One region of the Paenibacillus sp. JNUCC32 genome, then DNA from elsewhere that is predicted to be linked to it. Evidence: riboswitches for the same ligand, from Rfam matches in the RefSeq annotation. Region 1 holds a riboswitch; each other region holds the start of a gene.
What was found. Region 1 has a riboswitch for cyclic di-AMP ahead of JNUCC32_RS24615 (C40 family peptidase). Riboswitches for the same ligand answer to the same signal wherever they lie in the genome.
Positions count from the first base shown of each region.

Region 2: another riboswitch for cyclic di-AMP. It lies ahead of JNUCC32_RS29770 (TrkH family potassium uptake protein); the one in region 1 lies ahead of JNUCC32_RS24615 (C40 family peptidase).
Region 3: another riboswitch for cyclic di-AMP. It lies ahead of JNUCC32_RS06245 (C40 family peptidase); the one in region 1 lies ahead of JNUCC32_RS24615 (C40 family peptidase).

Region 1 covers NZ_CP062260.1:5,574,150-5,581,153, reverse strand. Annotated here, with positions in the region: gene motB (flagellar motor protein MotB) at 46-852, opposite strand; gene motA (flagellar motor stator protein MotA) at 836-1,636, opposite strand; gene JNUCC32_RS24635 (hypothetical protein) at 1,828-2,121, shown strand; gene JNUCC32_RS24630 (4a-hydroxytetrahydrobiopterin dehydratase) at 2,229-2,543, shown strand; gene JNUCC32_RS24625 (c-type cytochrome) at 2,644-3,000, opposite strand; gene JNUCC32_RS24620 (GNAT family N-acetyltransferase) at 3,162-3,662, opposite strand; gene JNUCC32_RS24615 (C40 family peptidase) at 4,169-4,642, opposite strand; cyclic di-AMP (ydaO/yuaA leader) riboswitch at 4,647-4,782, opposite strand; gene JNUCC32_RS24610 (hypothetical protein) at 5,129-5,956, opposite strand; gene JNUCC32_RS24605 (M1 family metallopeptidase) at 5,968-7,004, opposite strand, start outside.
Region 2 covers NZ_CP062260.1:6,687,146-6,694,149, reverse strand. Annotated here, with positions in the region: gene JNUCC32_RS29775 (potassium channel family protein) at 1-144, opposite strand, end outside; gene JNUCC32_RS29770 (TrkH family potassium uptake protein) at 161-1,501, opposite strand; cyclic di-AMP (ydaO/yuaA leader) riboswitch at 1,565-1,709, opposite strand; gene JNUCC32_RS29765 (CPBP family intramembrane glutamic endopeptidase) at 2,000-3,688, shown strand; gene uvrC (excinuclease ABC subunit UvrC) at 3,660-5,663, opposite strand; gene trxA (thioredoxin) at 5,801-6,118, opposite strand; gene JNUCC32_RS29750 (hypothetical protein) at 6,372-6,527, shown strand; gene dnaI (primosomal protein DnaI) at 6,654-7,004, opposite strand, start outside.
Region 3 covers NZ_CP062260.1:1,346,826-1,353,829, forward strand. Annotated here, with positions in the region: gene JNUCC32_RS06230 (copper homeostasis protein CutC) at 1-586, shown strand, start outside; gene JNUCC32_RS06235 (ROK family protein) at 622-1,575, shown strand; gene JNUCC32_RS06240 (hypothetical protein) at 1,881-2,408, opposite strand; cyclic di-AMP (ydaO/yuaA leader) riboswitch at 2,671-2,804, shown strand; gene JNUCC32_RS06245 (C40 family peptidase) at 2,808-3,284, shown strand; gene JNUCC32_RS06250 (stalk domain-containing protein) at 3,404-4,678, opposite strand; gene JNUCC32_RS06255 (2Fe-2S iron-sulfur cluster-binding protein) at 4,903-5,292, shown strand; gene JNUCC32_RS06260 (AraC family transcriptional regulator) at 5,390-6,247, opposite strand; gene JNUCC32_RS06265 (L-fucose isomerase) at 6,450-7,004, shown strand, end outside.

The DNA.
Region 1 (7,004 bases):
TTGTTTAGGGTGTGTTATAGTCGGTTAGACCGTTCATTATACCGGTTATTCATTAACGCTGGTAAACGTTGCGCTATCCTGGTATTTACGTATAATGGATACCTCAACCCTACGGTTCTTCGCTCGTCCAACAGCGGTGTTGTTATCGGCGATCGGATGGTATTCTCCATAACCGATCGGCATGAACCGTTTAGGGTCCAGTTCCGAGTTGGTGAGCAGAATCTTCATGAACTGCAATGCCCGATCCGAGCTTAAATCCCAGTTGGACGGATATTTGCTGTTGGAAATCGGCACATTATCCGTATGACCGGAAACAATGATCTCATAATCCGGGAATTTGTGAAGCATTTGCGATATGGCCTTGGCCAGTTTACGGGCCTCCGGCTTCACCACGGCTTCGCCGGACGGGAACAGGGCATTATCCCGGATCGTAATGACCAGCTGGGAGTGGTTTAACTTGGTGCTGAGCTCTGAGGTTAAACCGTTATTTTTAATATAATTATCGAGCTGTTTCTTCAGCCTCTCCAGATCCTCTTGTTCCTGACGCATCAACTCGGCACGACGTTGGTCGGGCGTTGTTGCTGGAACGGAAGGGGTTGTCGCTTTATGATCGTTAATATTAGGCGGGGTGTCGCTGGGCTCGGTCTTGCTGTAATCCAGCACGCCGGTTCCGCCGGTGAGAGCAACGCTGAAGGCTTCGCTCATTTCTTGAAATTTGCGTGCATCCGTCGCGCTCATGGCATACAAAACCAGGAACAGGGCCAGAAGCAATGTCAGCAGGTCTGCGTACGGAAGAAGCCAGGATTCGTCGGCATGCTCCTCGTGTGGCTCGTGTCTAGTCTTTTTGCTCACTAGCACCAGCCTCCCTCTCGCTGAGCTCAGCGCGTTCGGATGGTGTCAGGAACACGGAGAGCTTCTGATTGATTGCAATGGTGGATACACCGGATTGAATGGACAGCAGGCCTTCTACCATCATCAGTCGAATTTCAACCTCGCGCTTGGATAGGCGCTTGAGTTTGTTCGCAATCGGGTGACAGATGACATAACCGGTGAAGATACCGAGCAGGGTAGCAATAAACGCAGCCCCGATGGCATGGGCAAGCTCGCCCATGTCTTCCATATGGGATAGTGCAGCGATCAAACCGATAACGGCTCCGAGTACTCCGAGGGAAGGTGCATACATGCCGGCCTGGGAGAAGATCAGCGAGCCGGAACGATGGCGCTCTTCCGTGGCGTTGATATCTTCCATCAATACATCGCGTACGAATTCCTGATCGTTGCCGTCGATAATCATGCGCATTCCGTTACGCAGGAAGCTGTCATCGATCTCATCGACTTTGGTTTCCAGAGCCAGCAGACCTTCACGGCGCGTAATCGAAGCCCATTCCATGAACAGCTTGATCATGTCCGTCTTGTCCATCAGGTTCTGTTTCACGAAGGTCATTTTGACCAGCTTCGGAATCTTTTTCAGCTCGGATAACGGAAATCCGATGAATAAAGTTGCTGCCGTACCGCCAAGAATGATTAGATAGGCTGCCGGGTTATACAAAGCGAGAAGGGAGGCACCTTTAAGAATCATGCCCACCAGTACCGCGACGATACCGATGATTAAGCCTATAATTGTTGAAATTTCCATACCACACCTCATCCGTGAGAAATAAAATAACGAATCCATTCGTCAGAACGGCTCTCATGGAGAACCGGGCCCCTTTTGTGGGGCGTTATCCTATTTATCGTCAGGTCGGGCTTTTTTTTTTAGTTGTAATTTCCGGTATAATGGAAGGAAGGGAAACGAAGCTTAGTACGGTAAGGAAAGGAGTGATTGAGATGGGTGTGAAGCACGGAAGGGATTACGGCGAAATCCTCGCGGAATTGACCGAAGCCGTCGGGCGAATTTCCGACAGCTACGTTTTCTTTGAAATGGAAGCGGAGGATTGGGGCAATCTGGGCGAAGCCGAGCGGAATGAGGTTCATGAGGCGCTGGCGGAGGATTTGTTCTATGCGCTGGGCACGGAGCCGGTGATTAGCGTCGGCAGCGGCGTGGTCATGCATGACCAGAATAACCATCGAATACATATTTTGATCGGTGAAGAAGAGTTGGCCTTTGTGGCTCTTGTGTAATCACTCCAGTTATCAACGGAAACAGGGCAGAATAGAATAGATGACAGAAGCCCATACACGTGTCAGTCGGCTTTACGATAGGTTTTTTTCGGGGAGGAAGATAAAAGATGCTTTATACGCAGCAAGAAGTAGAGGCTCATCTGGAAAAGCTTGAGGGTTGGGAATTTGAACAAGGGAGATGGATCGTCAGGAAGTATACCTTCTCCTCCTTCATGAAGGGAATCGCTTTTGTTGATGAAGTGGCAGCTATTTCGGAAGCTTTCGGACATCACCCCTATATCACCATAGATTATAAAGTCGTTACGCTGCGTCTCACTTCCTGGGACGACGGCGGCATTACGGCTGTGGATATTAAGGAAGCGCAGCAGTTTAACGAGGCCTACGAGAAAAGCCGTTCCAAGGACGGCAAATCAGGACAATAGACGGGAGACGGATCCATCCGGTCATAGCTCCCCAATATGTAAAAACACGCTTGCGCCGGGAGGTTCTCCAGGTTCAAGCGTGTTTTGCGTATAAGCTGATTTATTTTTTCTCAGCAAGGTACAGCGCGATGTTTGCGATTTCGTCAGGCTTAAGTTGATCCTTAAAGGAAGGCATACCCTTACGGCCTTTGGTTACAACGTTGAAGATAGCGTCCGCATCCATGTGTCCGCCTACTTGATTCAAAGCCGGTCCAGCGCCGCCTTGAAGTTGGTCACCATGACAGCTGATGCAGCTTGCTTTCAGTGTGGCTTCGGCTGCGGCAGCATCCAGAGTCACTTCCGGCATAGTCGGCTTCTCTTCCTGAGCTACCTGTTCCTTGCCTGGGAGCGTAAACATCAGCGCAATAGCCAACGCACATGCGACGAAGAACAATCCGCTCATGATCCATTTTTGCATCGTCATATCGTCCCTTCTATGTATACTGCACTTTTGCACTTGTCTCCATTATAAACCAACATCCATAGACAGCATAGCCAGTTGTGACAAAAAAAGCAACTATACCGCGCGCCTTCATAAAAAGTACACAAAATTGTGCTTTTTCATATAGACAAGGATTACTATTCCTCATTTGCCGGAGGCTCATACACCATGCAGTGGAAAAGGGCGTTTCCCGTCGGTGTAAGGCGCTCGTACGTATCGGTGATATGAAAGCCCGCCTTTTCGTATGCACGGATCGCGCGCTCATTCCAGGTCATTACCTCCAGGTCGATCTCATCGGCAGGCCGCCTCCGCCTCGCTTCCCGGACAATCGTCTGCATAAACCGTTTACCCATTCCCCGCCCGCACCAATCAGGCCGCATGCCCAGCCCGATCCGCGTAACCTCATGCATCGGAAACAGCTGGGCAAATCCCCATAGCGTCTTCCGTTCATCCAAAATCGAAATGTACTGTTCCCGGCGGATGTCCGGATCCCCAAACTCGATCTCAAGCCCCTTCATCTGCTCCCAGGGAAGAAAACCGTAAATGTTATAGGGAGGAGGATAGGTCCAGGCGCATATTTCTTTCGCGTGCTCTTCACGCATGACCACCGTATGAAATGAAATCGGTGCTGCATCCATTGGCAAAGTCCCCCTGTCATAATTACAAATTAAATTATACCCCATTTCTCAAACATTCTAGCCGCATTCAAAAAGCCCGTCCAAGAGAAGTAGGTCTCCTTTGACGGGCAAACGGATATGTATGGGCAGGACGAGGATAAGACATCGAAGCTTGGGAGATTCTCCGGTCGACTTTTCATACTGATCATTGCTCATGATGCGTTCGGCATCTACGTATCGCTGCTCGTAGTAGTCCTCAGAAAATAAAATCAATATTTTTCCATTAGGGTGTTTAATGAAGGGAGAGGAGGGTATATAAAGGGTAGAAGATGCAATGACTTGAGGATGCGAAGAGAATTTGCATAATAATTTTCTTTTTTTCTCGAAAAGTGGGAACTTTTTCGTTGTCCCAAACGTTATAAAGGTATACACAGAGGCAGAAAAAAGAAAAAGCCGCTGGATGAGATCGGCACAATCTCATACGCCCAGGGCTTCTTGTAAAGGATAAATCAATGAAGTTCCAATAATTAATTGTAGTTCACAGCTACAGACTTGTACGTAGACTGACTCATGACTCGCTTAGCACCTACGTATCGATTGGCGTAATAGCTCTGGCTCAGCGGACTGATGATGACACCGCGCGAGGATGAGGAATGAGCGAATTTGCCGCCCCCAACATAAATACCCACATGAGATACACCTCTGCCGGATGTGTTGAAAAACACGAGATCGCCAGCTTTCAGCTTGCTCTTGGCTACGGCCGTACCGACTTTGTATTGAGCTCCAGACGTGCGCGGCAGGCTTAGACCAAGTTTCTTGTAGATATAGCTGGTGAATCCGGAGCAGTCAAAACCATTCGTTGTGGTTCCACCTGTTTTATAAGAGACACCAATGGCTGGTTTGATTGCAGTATTTAATTTGGAATCGGCGAAAGCGCTTCCGGTCCCTAATGTGAGTGCGAGGGCCAGGCCTAGAGAAATGGCCGTTAACTTCTTTTTCAAAACAAAAAGCTCCTTCCATTGCCTGCGAGGTTAGCTTAAGGGTTCGGTTGAAGGTCCCCTATGATCCCTCTCTTGCGAGATCAATTCACCCAAAACGGATCCCCCGCTTCCCAATCATGGGAATTCGGCTCCTTAAAATGTTGATGAACCCATTCATAGACGTCTGACGTTCCAACATGCTTAACGAAATTACATAGTTCCAGCAAAAAGTTACAGTAAAGATGACAAAGTTGTTACTAACATATTCGTTATTTTAGCAGAGTATTAACAATTTGGCAAATGAGGAAAGCTCATTTTTATACAAAAAAACCTGTCCCCATCATGCGGGATCAGGTTTTTTTGTAATTTGGCCATCGGAAAATGTAATATTGAGGAAAAATGAGCTTCTATTCTTTGTAAAATCAAGTCCGAGAGAGAAATGTGTCGCTTCCGATTACAGCATATTTACGAGCTTGTTTATCATATGATGGTAACGAAATGTAACGATTAGGCATGCTGCGAGGAAGAATCCCGCCACAAATGGTATTGGGCGGAAATTACCCAAATTTGGAAGAGTCCATTCAGAAAATAAGAGGCTTGCTGAATAATCAAGCCAATCAATCCCGCCCAGAAGAGCGATGCCGAGCTTAGGAGCAAAAGAATGACGCAGGCCGATCCGCCAACGGTAAGGGATAACAGCACAGCCGTGCCCAGTCGGCGGAAGAGCGCAAGAACGGAGCTGATCATGCCGGAATTGTCCGTACGGCCGAATTGCATATAGAGCAATAACAGGCGAATCAGATAGGCGTACAGAAACCATCCGGCTGCATGAGGCAGCGCATGAAGCAGCAGAACCGGCTCATGGATCCCGTTCAGCAGAATCGGAAGGATTTTGGGCAGAATCCAGTATCCGGGCACAAAGGTAAGAACAAGTTCGATCAGATAAAATACCGTAACGGGCTTCCATAGCTTCTGCATGCCGGTGAAGAAGAATAATCCGCGCTCGCCCTTGGCCTCCTGGTGGAGGTTATAGAAGATGCCTGCCCGAATGAGCGGGGTACATACCATCCGGATCAGGAGCAGAGCGGCCAGAAGCCAACCATAGGTATGGACCGTGCCGCTTAACGACAGACTCATCTCGCCCTCGTAGAAGAATAACAGGCGGCTAAGCTCGTTAGGGGCAGAATCCGGATACCGCATCAGCAGGGGGACGACTGCCGATTTTACAAGCCGGTACAGGCAATATCCCCACAGCATGCGGTACAAGAACAGCAGAATGGAGACGTATAATTGGTCTTTAACACTGATCCACCCTTGGCCTGCATAACTTTTCATGTGCTCCCCCCTCACCATGACAGGCTGCCGAACAACGTCTCCACAAGCTTGGTAATACTGAGATTCCAGCGTGTGACCACCTTCGGATCCATTCCTGCCTTCATATAGTTATTGATGTGTCTATTCTCCAGAACGATGGAGTATTTCGGATCAACCATGGCCCAGGCGAGCGGGGTGCTGTACTCCAGGGTGTACGTAACTTTTCCGTCCTTGCCGCTCCAGGTTCGCTCCACCGTTTTGCCGTCTTCAAAGGCGAACACGATAGGCACATCGGTTATATCTCCGTCCTTGCTCGTAATCTTGACCGTGGATTCATACCGCGGATGGTCTGACGTGCCTTTATTTTTGGTTTTGATCACATCGATGGCGACGTCGGCCATTTGGCTTCCATATACATATTGGTCAAAATACGATTGCCAGGAGGTTTTGCTTACTTGCTCGACGACTTTCTGAAAATCAGACGTGGTTGGGTGCTTGAAACGGTATTTCTGGGCATAGGTATGCATGATTTTCCCCATCATCTGTGGACCGACCTGCCGTTCAATGCCTTGCAGCACCAGCTTGCCTCTCGTGTAAACATTCAGCGCGTAGTTCTCGTGTGAGCTGTATTTCCAGGACTCCATCTTCAGCGGGGCAGGGGAGGTAATCGATGCTCCTTGAGCAGCGGTGTTGGAGGTAATGCCGTATTCTTTCTCCATCACTCTTTCTTCTGCATAGGTTGCAAAGGCCTCGTCCAGCCACGCTTCCTCAAATTCGTTGCTTGCGATCATTCCGTAAAAATATTGGTGGGCGATCTCGTGAATTACGGTCCGTTCGAGCTCATAACCCGGCGAATCGTTCTTGGCCCCGAAGGCCGTGACCAGCGTCGGGTATTCCATGCCGCCTGCACCGTTGCCCGACTCCGGCGGGACGACGATGGACAACGTGGAATAAGGATAGGTTCCGTACCATTTACCAAACGAAGCCAGTGCCGACTTGGCGGCATCAAAGTAACGGTCCTTCAGGTCTTTATGGGCCGGATCGAGATACAGCTTGATGCGGACGCCCG
Region 2 (7,004 bases), 1.1 Mb from region 1:
ATGCGTCAGCAGCTCGCTCATGTCCTCGACGACCTCTTCGTTCCGGTCGATGCCGAGCACCTCATATCCCTGTTCCATCAGCTCCAGCGCCAGACTGGCGCCAAATCGCCCCAAACCGATGATTGCAAATTGCTTTGGTTTCATGTCTCTCCTATACCCCTTATCCAATTATCATTTTGCCTTCCGGATGACGATATAATTCTTTACCCTTTTTCGGCCCCAGTGCATAAGCAAGCGTCAACGGCCCCAATCGACCCGCAAACATCGTAAGGCTGATCAGGATCTTGCCGAACACGGTCAAATCGGGCGTTAAGCCCATGGAGAGACCTACCGTACCGAAGGCGGATGTCGTTTCGAATAGAATCTCCAGGAAGTCCCCTTCCTCTGTCGTCGACAGAATCATCGAGACGGTTAGAACGAGCAGCAGGGCCAGCAAGGCAATGGTCAGTGCCTTCAGCACCCGCTCCTGGGCCAGGCGATAACGGAACATGACGATGTCTTCCCGCCCGCGCATCATCGCGATGACCGCCCCTACCATAATGGTAAAGGTCGTGGTTTTGATGCCGCCGCCGGTTGACCCTGGAGATGCTCCGATAAACATCAGGATGACGATAAAAAATTGCGTTGCCTGTCTGAGCCCCGTAATATCTATAGTATTCGCGCCCGCCGTACGCGGCGTTACGGATTGGAATAACGCGCCGAAGAATTTTCCGCCCCAGTTCAGGGAACCCAGCGTTCTCGGATTGGTAAATTCAAATATGAGAATGACGATAAATCCGACCGCAAGCAAGGCAGCCGTCATCGTGAGCACCACCTTGGAGTGCAGGGAGAGCCTCCGCTGTTTTCGATAATCGATCAGATCGGACAGCACAATAAATCCAATGCCCCCGGAAACAATCAAGAACATCACGACGAAGTTGACTACCGGATCGTATACATACCCGGTCAAACTCCGAAAATCGCCAAACAAATCGAAGCCGGCGTTGTTAAACATCGTCACCGCATGAAAAACACCGTAATAGATCGCCCGGCCCAGCGGCATATCAAACGCCCAACGAATCGATAAAATGACTGCGCCGCAGGCCTCGATGACGAGGGAGTACAGCAATACTCTGCGTATCAGCCTTACGATGCCTTCCATCGAGGACTGATTCATCGCTTCCTGTAAGATTAGACGGTCTTTGAGCGATATGCGTCTTTTCAGAACCAAGGCGAATAAAGTAGCCATCGTCATGAATCCGAGCCCGCCGATTTGAATCAGCAGCATGATCACGACTTCTCCGAAGGAACTGAATGTCGTTCCCGTATCCACCACGACCAGGCCCGTTACGCACGTTGCCGAGGTCGAAGTGAACAAGGCGTCAGTAAATCCAAGCGGTTCGCCCGTCGTCGTCGAGATTGGCAGCATTAACAGCCCGGTCCCGATGAAGATGATGGCCGCAAAACCAAGCACGAGAATTTGAGGCGGAGACAATGTAAGCCAGTTTAATTTAGCGTTCAATCGGACACCTTCTTTAAAAAAATCAACGAAAAAAGACACTGGAAAACGCAGTGCCTTTCGGTCTGGTTCCTGTGCAACAGCCTACGAGGTTAGCTGACGGATTCGGGCATTTCCACAGGTCGCCCTATTCATTATTCCGGGAATAATGAAATTCACCCCAATTACATGGTTCCCCCATTTTCATTACGAAATTCGGCTGGAATATTCGGTTCCTTCAAGCATGATGTGATTATAACTCAATCCGTTACGTAACCCAATGCCGTTTTTCGCCCGAAATATCTTTAAAAGAGCGCGAATTGGGCATATTCAAGAATACAAGCGTAGGGTTCTCTAACGTTTTCGAAACCTTTCATTCATTTTCATCGATTTATTTCAATATTCCGATAATTGGGATAAGCTGCTTATGGCTTTCATACTATGTTATATTGACTCTATGCGTTCTTAATCAGGCATATCGAATACCAGTGGGAGTATCAACTTTCTTAGAGGAGGAATTTCATGAATCGTGCAAGAGAGCCCTTGAAGCTGAAGCCCAATCTGAAGCAGCTCATCGCGCCTGCCGCAGTCGGCCTGATTCTGTTCCTATTATTTCAGGTATTTCCGTGGGCGAATCCGGACGATGCCGAGATGGCCTCACCGGATATCATTTCCAAGGAGCAGGCTCGGCAGGCAGCTTCAAGGTTTGCTCAGGAGCATCTGCAGTTTGCGGCTGCGGACACGGACGAAGCCTTGGTTACATATCAATCCAAATCGGAACTTTACGGATATCTGGCGAAGGAGAAGAGGCTTTCGGAATATAACAAAACCTATGAAGCCAAATATCCCTATGACGTATACCGCGTTCGCTTCAGCGAGCCTGGAGGCGATGCCCTCAATGTGGACGTGCACATGCAGAATTCCGGCATCGTCGGATTCTCGTATGATTATGCCCGTTCCAGCTTTGACCGGATCGAGCTGAACAAGGGCGAGATTCAGAGGCAGATGCTGCTCGTCGTTGAGGACGGCATGACATTGGCCGAGAAGCAGGCGCTGGCGGAGCCATGGCTTCAGCGGGCGGGTTATGACCTGTCGAATCTGGAGCTGGTTACGAAGGAAGGGGAGCCCCGTCTCAAATATGTGGACCCTGAATCCAGGATCGGGGACTCCAGGCTGGAGCACCGCTTCACCTTCGAGCAGGGGAAATTGCGCTCTTATGAGCCCTCCTTCTCGGTGCCAGCCGCCCACTCTGCTTATGTCAACAAGCAGACGCAGGATGCCACCCTGCTGACGCTCGCAGGGTACGGCCTGTTCACCCTAATCCTGGGCATTCTTGCGATTGTGTACAGCGTGAAGACCAGGGCCTACACCTCATTTAAGCGCGGCCTGTTCTTATCCGCGCTGCTGTTCGTCATTCAAATGCTGAATACGTATAATCTGATTCCCGTTTTCAAATCCGAAGGCATGTCGCAAACCGGCGTGCTCGGGATGATGATTTTCTATGCCGTCTATTCGCTCGTCTTCTCCGCCCTGCTCTATTTTTCCCTTGTCGGCGGCAGCGGGCTGTGGCATAAAGAAGACGGACTCAATCCATGGCCGCGTGCCAAAGAACCCGGATACGGGCATTACGTGCTGGACAGCATGAAGCTGGGGTATATGTGGGCCTTCATCCTGCTTGGCGTCCAATCCGTCATCTTTATCGGTCTTGGTCTGACCCTGAATACATGGTCCACCACGGATGCGACGCAATCGCCTTACAACATGCTGTATCCTTGGCTGTTTCCGTTGATGGCCTGGCTGGCCGGCATATCCGAGGAGGCCGTGTACCGGCTGTTCGGCATCAAGATGGTGAAAAAGATCGTCCGCAACACCTTTGTTGCAAGCTTGATCACCTCGCTTATCTGGGCACTGGGACATACGCTCTATCCGATATACCCCGTGATCTCCCGGCCGATTGAGCTGGTCATCATCGGTTTGCTGTTCAGCTACATCTTCTTGAAATACGGGTATTTGGCGGCGATGTTCTCCCATGTCATCTTCAACAGCATCCTGATGGGCATCAGCCTGATCATGCTCAAGGATGCAGCCAACTTGCTGACCGGCGCTTTTTACATGGTGCTTCCGGCGATTGTCGCCTATGCGATTTACCGTTTCAACCCGACAAAAAAAGAGAAGCCGTATGTCACGACTCCTCCTCACGAAGTGCATTAAGAATATCCGTTGCTAATTTTTCACCGATGGAAAGGGGCTTGAAGTCTTCGACTGAAGCCTCTTTTATTTTTTTGACCGAGCCAAAATGCTTCAGCAGCATTTTGCGGCGCTTCTCCCCGATGCCTGGGATCGAATCCAGCTTGGACGTCACCATCGATTTCCCGCGCTGCTCGCGGTGGAAGGAAATCGCGAAACGGTGAACCTCATCCTGAATGCGCTGGAGCAAATAGAACTCCTGGCTGTCCCGAGGCAGCGACACCGGCTCCGGCGGGTCTCCGACCATCAGCTGCGCCGTTTTATGCTTGGCATCCTTCACAAGCCCGCAGACCGGGACGAACAGCCCCAGTTCATTCTCCAGCACGTCGATGGCTGCTGAGATCTGTCCCTTCCCCCCATCGACGACAATGAGGTCCGGAAGCGGCAGATTCTCCTTCAATACACGCTCGTACCGCCGCCGGATCACTTCACGCATCGTATCGTAATCGTCCGGCCCCTGCACGGTACGAATCTTATATTTGCGATATTCCTTCTTATCCGGTTTCCCGTTGGTGAATACGACCATGGCCGATACCGGATTTGCGCCCTGGATGTTCGAGTTATCAAACGCCTCGATCCGGTTCAGCGACTGGAGGCCGATCACCTCGCCCAGATTGGCCGCTGCAACCGAGGTCCGTTCTTCATCGCGCTCAATCAAGCGGAATTTCTCGTCCAGCGACACCTTCGCGTTATCCGACGCCATGCCGACCATCTGTTTCTTCAAGCCCCGCTGCGGCACGTGAACCTTCACGCCCAGCCATTCCTGCAAGGCGGCAGCGCCCCCGGCAGCATCCACGAGGCCAGCGGCCTCCGCCTGCTCAGCTTGGGCTTGGACAAGGACTTCCTGCTGTTCTTCGGATGTATCCGCGGTCAGCTTCTTCTCCGTTTCCGCGGCTTCGTCTGCGTTCCGGGCACCCTGATCCCCGGCGCTATCAGTGGCCGTCTCGGAGCCGGTCTCCTCTGCCAACAGCGGCCCAGGCAGCAGAATTTCCTGCGGCAATGCAGGATTATCGCTGTAATACTGGGCTATGAACGACATGAAATCACTGTGCGCATCCCCGTAGAACGGAAAAACGGACTTGTTGCGCTGCACCATTTTGCCTTGGCGCATGTACAGAATCTGCACGCACATCCAGCCTTTGTCCACGGCATAACCGAACACGTCGCGATCCCGGGTATCCGTTGTCGTGATCTTCTGCTTCTCCATCAAGGTATCGATATGGATGATTTGGTCCCGCAGCTCCTTGGCACGCTCGAAATACAAATCCTCCGCGGCCTCCTGCATCTTTCGCTGCAGTTCCTTCTTGATCTCTTCGTGCCCGCCGCTCAGGAAGGAAGTAATCTCTCCCGTAATCTGTTCATAGGCGGATTTCGGCACTTCCTTCACGCATGGAGCCAAGCATTGTCCCATATGGTAATACAAGCAGACCTCTTTCGGCATCACGCCGCATTTGCGCAGTGGATACATCCGGTCCAGCAGCTTTTTGGTCTGCTGCGCCGCATACGCGTTCGGATAAGGACCGAAGTATTTGGCTTTATCTTTAAGCACCCTCCTGGTCACTTCCAGGCGAGGATGCTCTTCATTCGTTATTTTAAGGTAGGGATAGGTTTTATCGTCCTTCAGCAGCACATTGAATCTCGGCTGATGGGTTTTGATCAGATTGCACTCCAGAATTAACGCTTCCATGTTGCTGCCCGTCACGATGTATTCGAAATCGCGGATTTCCGAAACGAGCATCTGGGTCTTCCCGTTATGGCTCCCGGTAAAATACGAACGCACCCGGTTCTTCAGCACTTTGGCCTTGCCCACGTATATAATCGTGCCTTCATGGTTCTTCATCAGGTAGCAGCCCGGCTGATCCGGCAGCAATGCCAGCTTGTGGCGAATATTCTCCTGCGCCTTCTCCTGCTCCTGAAGCCGTTTGGCAGAATCGTCCATGCTATTCCTCCTCTCCAAGGAGATTGTATGATATTAACAATATTAATATAAACCATGATAATGAACCACACAAAGCGCCTCCGGGTTACACCGAAGGCGCTGTATGAAAGCGGATTGCAGTCTATGGCAAATCCTGCTTATTGATGTTTTGCAATAATGCCCTTCAAGGCTTCTTTGGAGTTCAGACCTACGACTTTATCGACAGGCTGGCCGTCTTTAAAGAAGATCATGGTCGGAATGCTCATGACGCCGAAGCGTGCAGCGGATTCCGGATTCTCATCCACGTTCACCTTTGCAATTTTTACATCATCGCCGAGTTCTGAAGACAATTCGTCCAGAATCGGAGCAAGCATTTTACAAGGGCCGCACCATGGCGCCCAGAAATCAACTACAACCGTGCCTTGTCCTTCTACTTCATTGACGAAGGTTTGGTCGGTAACATTGACGATAGCCATTGTATTCTCCTCCTCACAGGATAAGATCGGGTAAAGTGCGAATCATAATTGTCGAATGGGTCGACGAATTTAGTATACCACAATCGGCCGGAAAAAGTGAAATATACTCACCTAAAGAAAGAGGTTTTCACGGGATTTTTATGCAATCTTTACAAATGATTTGCGCATTGGGTATACTACTAGTAACAAGTCGGGTGACGGTCAAGTTTTTCGTGTTCGCACGGCATGTTCACCTTTTGAGGAGGCAAGCACCATGGATGTAAACGTACGCGTTAACGATCCACGGGAGCACATCAATGAAGAACCACGCAATGACTTTGGCGATTTGATGATGGGCTTCGTGGGGATGTTCGGTTTCATGACCATCATCTTTTTCGGATTCGTCATTATCAAGTTCTTGGTCGGTTAATATTTGATGATTCCTTGTGCACAGATAAAAAGTCTGATCCTGCCGCGCTCCATGCGCAAGCGGGATCAGACTTTTTACGCTTCAAGAGACGTTTGTCCACTCTTTTCATGTGCTCGTTGCAAACGTCTAGAACTTCCCTCTCTGGTTCTCTCCGAACAAATGAACGACATCCACGAAAGGCGCGATCCGGTTCATCAACCGCTGCCCTTTGTGAAGCTCCTCGCCGTCCTTGCTCGTGAAGCTGAGATGCTGCTCCAGCCCGTCGAGCGGATAGTTCGACGTATAGAAAGTCGGCAGCCGGTTCATCCGGAAATTCAGGATGGAACCGAGGACATGATCTCGTACCCACGGATTCAAATTCTCCGCTCCAATGTCGTCAAAGATCAGCAGGTCGCAATGCTTCATCGTCTCGACCATGTCCTTCAGCTTCTGGCCGTCCTGCATCATGGTTTTCAGATCTTCCACGAAATCGGGCAT
Region 3 (7,004 bases), 2.7 Mb from region 1:
GCTCACGCCGGGCATCGGTCTCGTGGAAGAGGTCGTGAAAGCCGTTCGGATTCCGGTCCATGTGATGGTAAGGCCCCATAGCAGATCCTTTGTGTATAACGCGCTGGATATAGCAACCATGGTTGCGGAGGTTAAGGCGATCCGCAAGGCGGGTGCGGCTGGCGTGGTCCTTGGCATGCTGACTCCGGAAGGAAAGATCGACGAGGCCGCCTTGGCCCAAATGCTGGAATGGACGGGCGATATGCAGGTGACATTCCACCGGGCTTTTGATGAATTGGAGGATCAATTCGAAGGGCTGCGTACGTTGCAGAAATATCCGGCCGTCACCCGCGTCTTGACGTCGGGAGGACCGCAGCCGGCACCGCAAGCGATCCCGAGGATTCGCGAGCTTGTGGAACAAGCCGCAGGCAGCGGGCTTAAGATATTGGCCGGGAACGGCCTGAAGTGGGAAATCATACGCGATTTCATCGACCAGACCGGCGTGAGCGAGGTTCATTTCGGCTCCGCTGTCCGGTATGGCCGATCAGGGCTGAAGCCCATTGATCCGGTTGAGCTGCGATCATTGGCTGACAGCTTACATCAATAGAAGTAGCAAACCTATCGGAAACAGGTGAACAAAAATTGCAAACCGAATTGAATGAACAGCAAGAATTTGTGGTTGGCGTTGACCTTGGGGGTACGAAGATCGCGGCAGCGCTCTTTGATTCCGAAGGACAGCTGCTGAACCGGGAGCAAATGGAGACAGCCGGAGCGCGTACGGCCGAGGAAGTGGTCGCGAGAATTACGAACATGATTCGCAGCGTGTCGGGCGGCCACCCGCTTCGAGGCGTAGGCATGGCTTCGCCGGGAACGGTTAACAGCCGGGAGGGCATTGTCATTCACGGCACGAATTTGCCGGAATGGACCAACGTCCCTCTCAAAGCCTGGATGGAACGAGATCTGAATACGGAAGTACAAGTGCTGAATGATGCCAATGCAGCCGCATGGGGCGAATATGTAAGAGGTGCCGGCCGAGGGTCGACGAACATGGTTTACGTGACGCTCAGCACAGGCATCGGTTCAGGCATCGTGCTGGATGGCAAGCTGTTTCTGGGCAGCAATTCCTTTGCAGGGGAGCTTGGGCATCATATCATTGATCCCAGCGGTCCGCAGTGCAATTGCGGCAGCCATGGCTGCTGGGAGGTGTTTGCTTCAGGAACGGCCATCGGCCTGGCAGCATCCCAGCGGATGCTTACCCAGACCAGCGTTATTTCCGAACTGGCCGCAGCCGATGGAGGCGTGAACGCCAGGCATGTATTCGAGGCTAAACGTCTTCATGACCCCGTCGCAGTGGAGGTCATCGATCGTGCCGTTTATTACATGGCGCTTGGACTGGTTAACGTCATTCACAGCTTCAACCCCGATCGCATCGTGGTTGGCGGGGGTGTGAGCAGAGCAGGCGAGCTCCTTTTCCCGCAGCTTCGGGAAATGACGGATAAGCTGGTCATGCCGTCTTATTTAGGAACCTACGAGATCGTTCCTGCGGGACTGCGGGACGATGTTGGCCTGGTGGGAGCCGCAGCCTTGTTCCAATAATACATTCGTAAAGAAAAGGCAACAAAAGCCGCCCTCAAGGGCGGCTTTCTGATTATTCATGAAGAGAGCGGGAAACGGAGCGATCATATTTGCGTAAGCGAAGTCCGTAACTTGTGACAGGTGATAGGCGTAAACCGTAAGCCGTCATCCGTTTTCACTGGAGTCGAGTTTTTGGTTTCCTATTAGGTTTGTTTGTATCCGACAAACAATAAGCGGTTGCCCGCACTTTCCCGCCCGCCGACGGAATCCGCCGGCTCCAAACCCGCACGCGAGGCGGCCTGCAGGCTTGGAGCCGGCGGATTCCGCTACTCCATGTATTTTGATGCGTCGAACGTAATCATGCTCGTATGGTTGGCATGCTCGATCAGTGAGGAGAGCCTGGTCACTTCGCGTTCCTTCTTGCGCGCCTGCGCCTGATAAGCTTCCGGATCGTATAGGGCCACGTTAAACAGCGTTACGGCGCCATCTCCGCTTCCCCGTCCGCTCTGGCGCTCCAGTTTCTTGCGGGAGCCGAGATGGGCAAGCTGTCCGATATCGCTGCGCATTTGTTTGGCGAGCTCGATCGCCTCCATGATGGTCATGTCGGAGCCGTTCCAACTAATGGTCTGCGTCGTGTTGGAGATTGCCATCAGCAGATCCAGCTTTCTGTAATCCGCTGCGGCGGCTTCGATCTCTTCCGTAATGGCATCCACGCTGCGAGCAGGATACTCCGCCGTTTCCCCTTTTTCAATGATCGTGCTGCTGTTGTTCAAGCGTTCCGACATCAATTGATTCATGAGACGATTGATTGCTGCCCGGACTGCTAAAGCTTCAGCCATCGTGATTTGACTCATAAGCGAAGGATCACCTCTTTGATTTCTTGTCTGAATATGTAAACGTTCCGAACTGCAAAAAAGTTGCATGCCCGTTAACAAAACGTCGCCGGAGGTTCGATGGAGTGTTACATAATTGTCATGAGTATGCGAGATGGCATAATGAAAAAACATGAAAATTTTCAGCCTATACGACATTGATTAACATATAGTGATAGATTTCTAGGATATTATTGACAGCATCCTTGCTTGTATACTATATTAAGAGAAGGTTACAAAATGTTAATGAATTTTGCCGAATTTCGTTTGTGAAAACGGGGGAACCGTCTTGGGTGAATTATTCTTGTACCATAGAGAGTATAGGGAACCTTCAACCGAACCCTTAGCTAACTCCGTAGGCATCGAAGGAGAGAACATATTTTGAAGAAATTTGTCATCACATTGCTTGGGTCTGCAATTATTTTTTCTTCAGGTGCCGTATCAGCTTATGCTGATCAACAACCGAATTTTCAGCATCAAGTGAAGCAATTGGTAGGAACGCCTTATAAATGGGGCGGAACAACGACAAGCGGATTTGATTGCTCCGGATTTATTCTGTATATGTTTAGAAATTTCGACATGGATCTTCCGCGCACATCCCAGAGTCAGGCTAAAGCCGGGGTTCATGTGGATCGCGAGGACCTGAGAGTCGGAGATTTGGTATTCTTCAATACAAGCGGAAGCGGCATTTCCCATGCGGGCGTTTACATTGGAGATGGACAATTTGCGCATGCTTCCAGCAGCAAGGGCGTAAGAATCAGCAAGCTTAGCGACTCCTATTACGAACCGCGTTATGTAACGGCGCGCCGTGTATTGAGCCAAGAGAACTATGCTAAACTGGTAGGAAGCGCGAGCTAATTGGAATAAGCAGTTTAGAGTTCGATACATAACCGGAAAGCCTGACAAGAGATGATCTTGTCAGGCTTTCTTTTTTATAGAAGATTATAATTTGGGATTCTGCGAAAGGATTCACTAGATTATTCTTTTACGACAGAGGCATTCACGGCGGCTTCCATGCCATTATTATAGGAACGGAACAAGCCCAGACGCCAGAAGGCGGCACCTTTCAGATCATAGCGCTTGGCCAAGCCGAGCTTATCGTCGACGGATGTGGCGGTTTCGCTGCTTAAGCTGATGCCGAGCAGGAGCTTCTGCTTAGGAACGCCTGCCTGAAGTGCCTGCTGAATGGCTTGGTCCACCAGACTGTTGGGTTCAGGAACCTGGGCTTTGGTGCCAACCGGATTGTACTGATACGCCATGACGATGAGATCATCGGCAAGGGAGGCCAGCGTCTTGTAATCATAGCCTTTATAGGCGCTGTTCAATGGCGGAACGGCTAAGGACAGAGTAATGTCGCTCGGCAATGCCGCTTTCAATTGCTTGACGTAATCATTAAGCAGCTTCTGCTGCTTCGCGGCATCCAGTTTAAAACCGAGCCCTTCGAAATCAAGCACCACGCCGCCGAATCCGTTATCCGCCACCGCGGTCGTGATGCCCTCAATGGACTTTTGGCGAAGGCTGCTGTCGCTGAGGACTTTGGTTAATTCGCCGTTTCCGTCCAAAGCGTAAACCATAAGGTACGGTTTAATCTCCCGATCCGCTGCATCCGCAACAATCGATTGCGGAGTCACGTCGCCGGCCGCCGCAGGCAGACGATACTCGTCGCCTTGAAGCGTAAACTGACCTTCCCGATCAATGCGGCTCCAGCCGAAGGCGACTGAATTCATGGATGCTACGAGATCCCGCTCTTGGAAAGATTGCAAAGCATAAAAGGCTCTTAGATGCATTTCGCGCTGCGGCGACACGAGGGAGACCGTGCGAGTCGCCTGATTCCAGCCGACATTGACGCCGAATTGGCTGCTGAACGAGCTGAGCGGAATCAGAACGCGACCTTCCCGTTGGACAGGGGGAGCGGCCAGCTTCACTTTTTTACCGTTGACGGTTGCGCTCGTGCTTCCGACTTGAAGCAGCACTTCCGTCGTTTGACCTTTCACCTCGCCAATGGCCTTCACCGTTTGCGTCTTGCTGTTCCACGTGATTTGAATGCCCAGCGCTTCACCGACCGTCCGGAACGGCACGTAAGTAACCCCTTTGTCTATCCTGGGAGCTGCATCGAATGTAAGCGCAACGTCATCCAGCTTTACCGAAATGGCAGGCGCAGCCTGTACCTGGCCGATATGGGGAGCGGTTCCGAGCAGAGATAAGGCAAGAACGGCAGCGACGGCTGTTTTTCCTAATGGTTTATGCAGCATGCTATTGTTTTCCCTCCAACCCAATAAAATAATAGAATGATTCTCATAGAATATGGAATTTGCTCTAGCATACGCTAGTATAGCAAAATTTTCATAGAGTTCCAATCGCATGATGTCATAGAATCGATAAGAGTAGGGATGTTGATTTTTTAAACTTTCCAGTATAATAATTGAAGGAATTCCTACATAACCTGATGATTGTACATGCATAGGGGGATAAAGGCGTGTTTAAATTCTGGAAAAACAAAAAGGGCGGGAACAGCGGAGAGAAATCGTCGCTCCCGGCAGCGGAAGAGAGAATGGAAGCCGTGCCGGACCGAATCATCGAGCTTACGGGCCGCGAGGTTCAGCGCAGCGTGGCCCCTGTTCTGGGCATGACGGTGCTTGACTTGGCCGAGCGGAATGAGGTGGATTGGAACTCTTTTTGCAAAAGAGGGACATGTGCGCGCTGCCGCTGCATGGTGGTGGAGGGAATCGAGTATCTGTCCGAACCCAATCTGGCCGAAGAACGGCGCCTGGATCCGGAAGAAATCGAAGAGGGGTACCGTCTCGGATGCCAGAGCAGGATCGAAACGGTCGGCCCCGTCAAAATCAAGCATGCTCCATACTTTTGACGATATAGAAGGACATATGACAGTAATATATATAAAGCAGGCAGCCGTACCATTGCGGCTGCCTGCTTTATTGAAAGGAAAACAAACGAAAATTCCTTCACTCCACGGCCATTTTGCTCTGTTCCCGGAACGAGCTTGGCGTTTGACCGGTAATTTTCTTGAATAACATCGAGAAATACTTGTCGTTGCCGTAGCCGACTTGGGAAGCAACCTCATGCACCGGCATTTCGGAATCCGCCAGCAGGCGCTTGGCCTCTTCAATCCGGCGGGATATCAAGTAATTGAAGGGGGAATCGCCGACTTCTTTTTTGAACAGATGGGATAAATAATGCTGGCTGACATACATCGTATCGGCAATGTCCTTGAGGCTGATGCTCTGGGTGTAGTTGGCGTCGATAAAGTGCTTGGTCCGCAGCGCGATTTCATTCTTGCCCTTCAAGGATTGGAATTGGTGTTTAACGTCCACGATGCGATAAATCACGGTAATCAATGACATCAGCAGGTTCGTGCTCAGCGTTTCATATCCCAGTACCTGCGAATCGCATTCGCGGAGGATCTCGGAAAGATAGCTCTCCACTTTATAAGCGTATTTCTCGCAGGATATGACCGGCTCGACATAGGCCGGCAGCAGCATCCCCTGTGGCACCCCTTCAATGTGAAGCGAATCCACGCCGCAATAGATTACCTTGAAAGGCCCGTCCGTGATGGATTTCTCCTCATGGGGAATGCCGGGGTTATAGATGGCGACATCGCCTTTGTGAAGCTCATATACTTTACCTGCTATGGTGAATTCTCCGCGACCTTCAACCACATAGATGATCTCGCAGAAATCGTGGATTTGGGGCGGGCCATAAAAGAAGTCCTCGTCCACGACCTGGCCGGCAAAGAGCAGCTGCGGATTTTTGATGAAGCGGAAGTGATCGCTTTTACTATGCGAGATTTCGATTTTTGGCACGGTCTCGTCCCTCCTGAAAGCAGCATCCTTTTCCTATTATAATGCATATTGCTCCTCGATGCCGAAATCGTTTGCAACCCGTTTACGCATAGGTACACTGTCTTGCTGAAATTGGGGACCGATATAACAACATAGTGGGTTATCCTTGAGCCCGAATCAACTTACAATGATGTCATAATCCTTATAGGGAGGCGTGACATACATGACAATTGAAAACGATTACAGATGGCGGGACGGGTTTCCGAAAATCGGCATTCGCCCTACGATAGATGGCAGACGGAGAGGGGTAAGGGAATCCCTTGAGGAACAGACGATGAATCTGGCCAAGGCCGTCGCCGAGATGCTGACGAAAGAGCTTAAATATCCGAATGGCGAGCCGGTTGAATGCGTGATTGCGGATACTTGCATCGGCGGCGTTGCCGAAGCGACCGCAGCGGCCAAGAAGTTCAAGAATGCCGAGGTCGGCCTGACGATAACCGTTACGCCTTGCTGGTGTTACGGAACGGAAACGATGGATGCGGATCCTTCGCGTCCGAAGGCGGTATGGGGCTTCAACGGAACAGGGCGTCCGGGCGCGGTGTATTTGGCAGCCGTCTTGTCGGCCCATGCGCAGAAGGGACTTCCCGCATTCGGCATCTATGGCGAAGACGTTCAGGATGAAGGGGATACCCGCATTCCGGATGACGTTCAAGAGAAACTCCTGCGCTTTGCGCGGAGCGGGCTGGCTGCGGCCTATATGCGCGGACAATCGTACTTG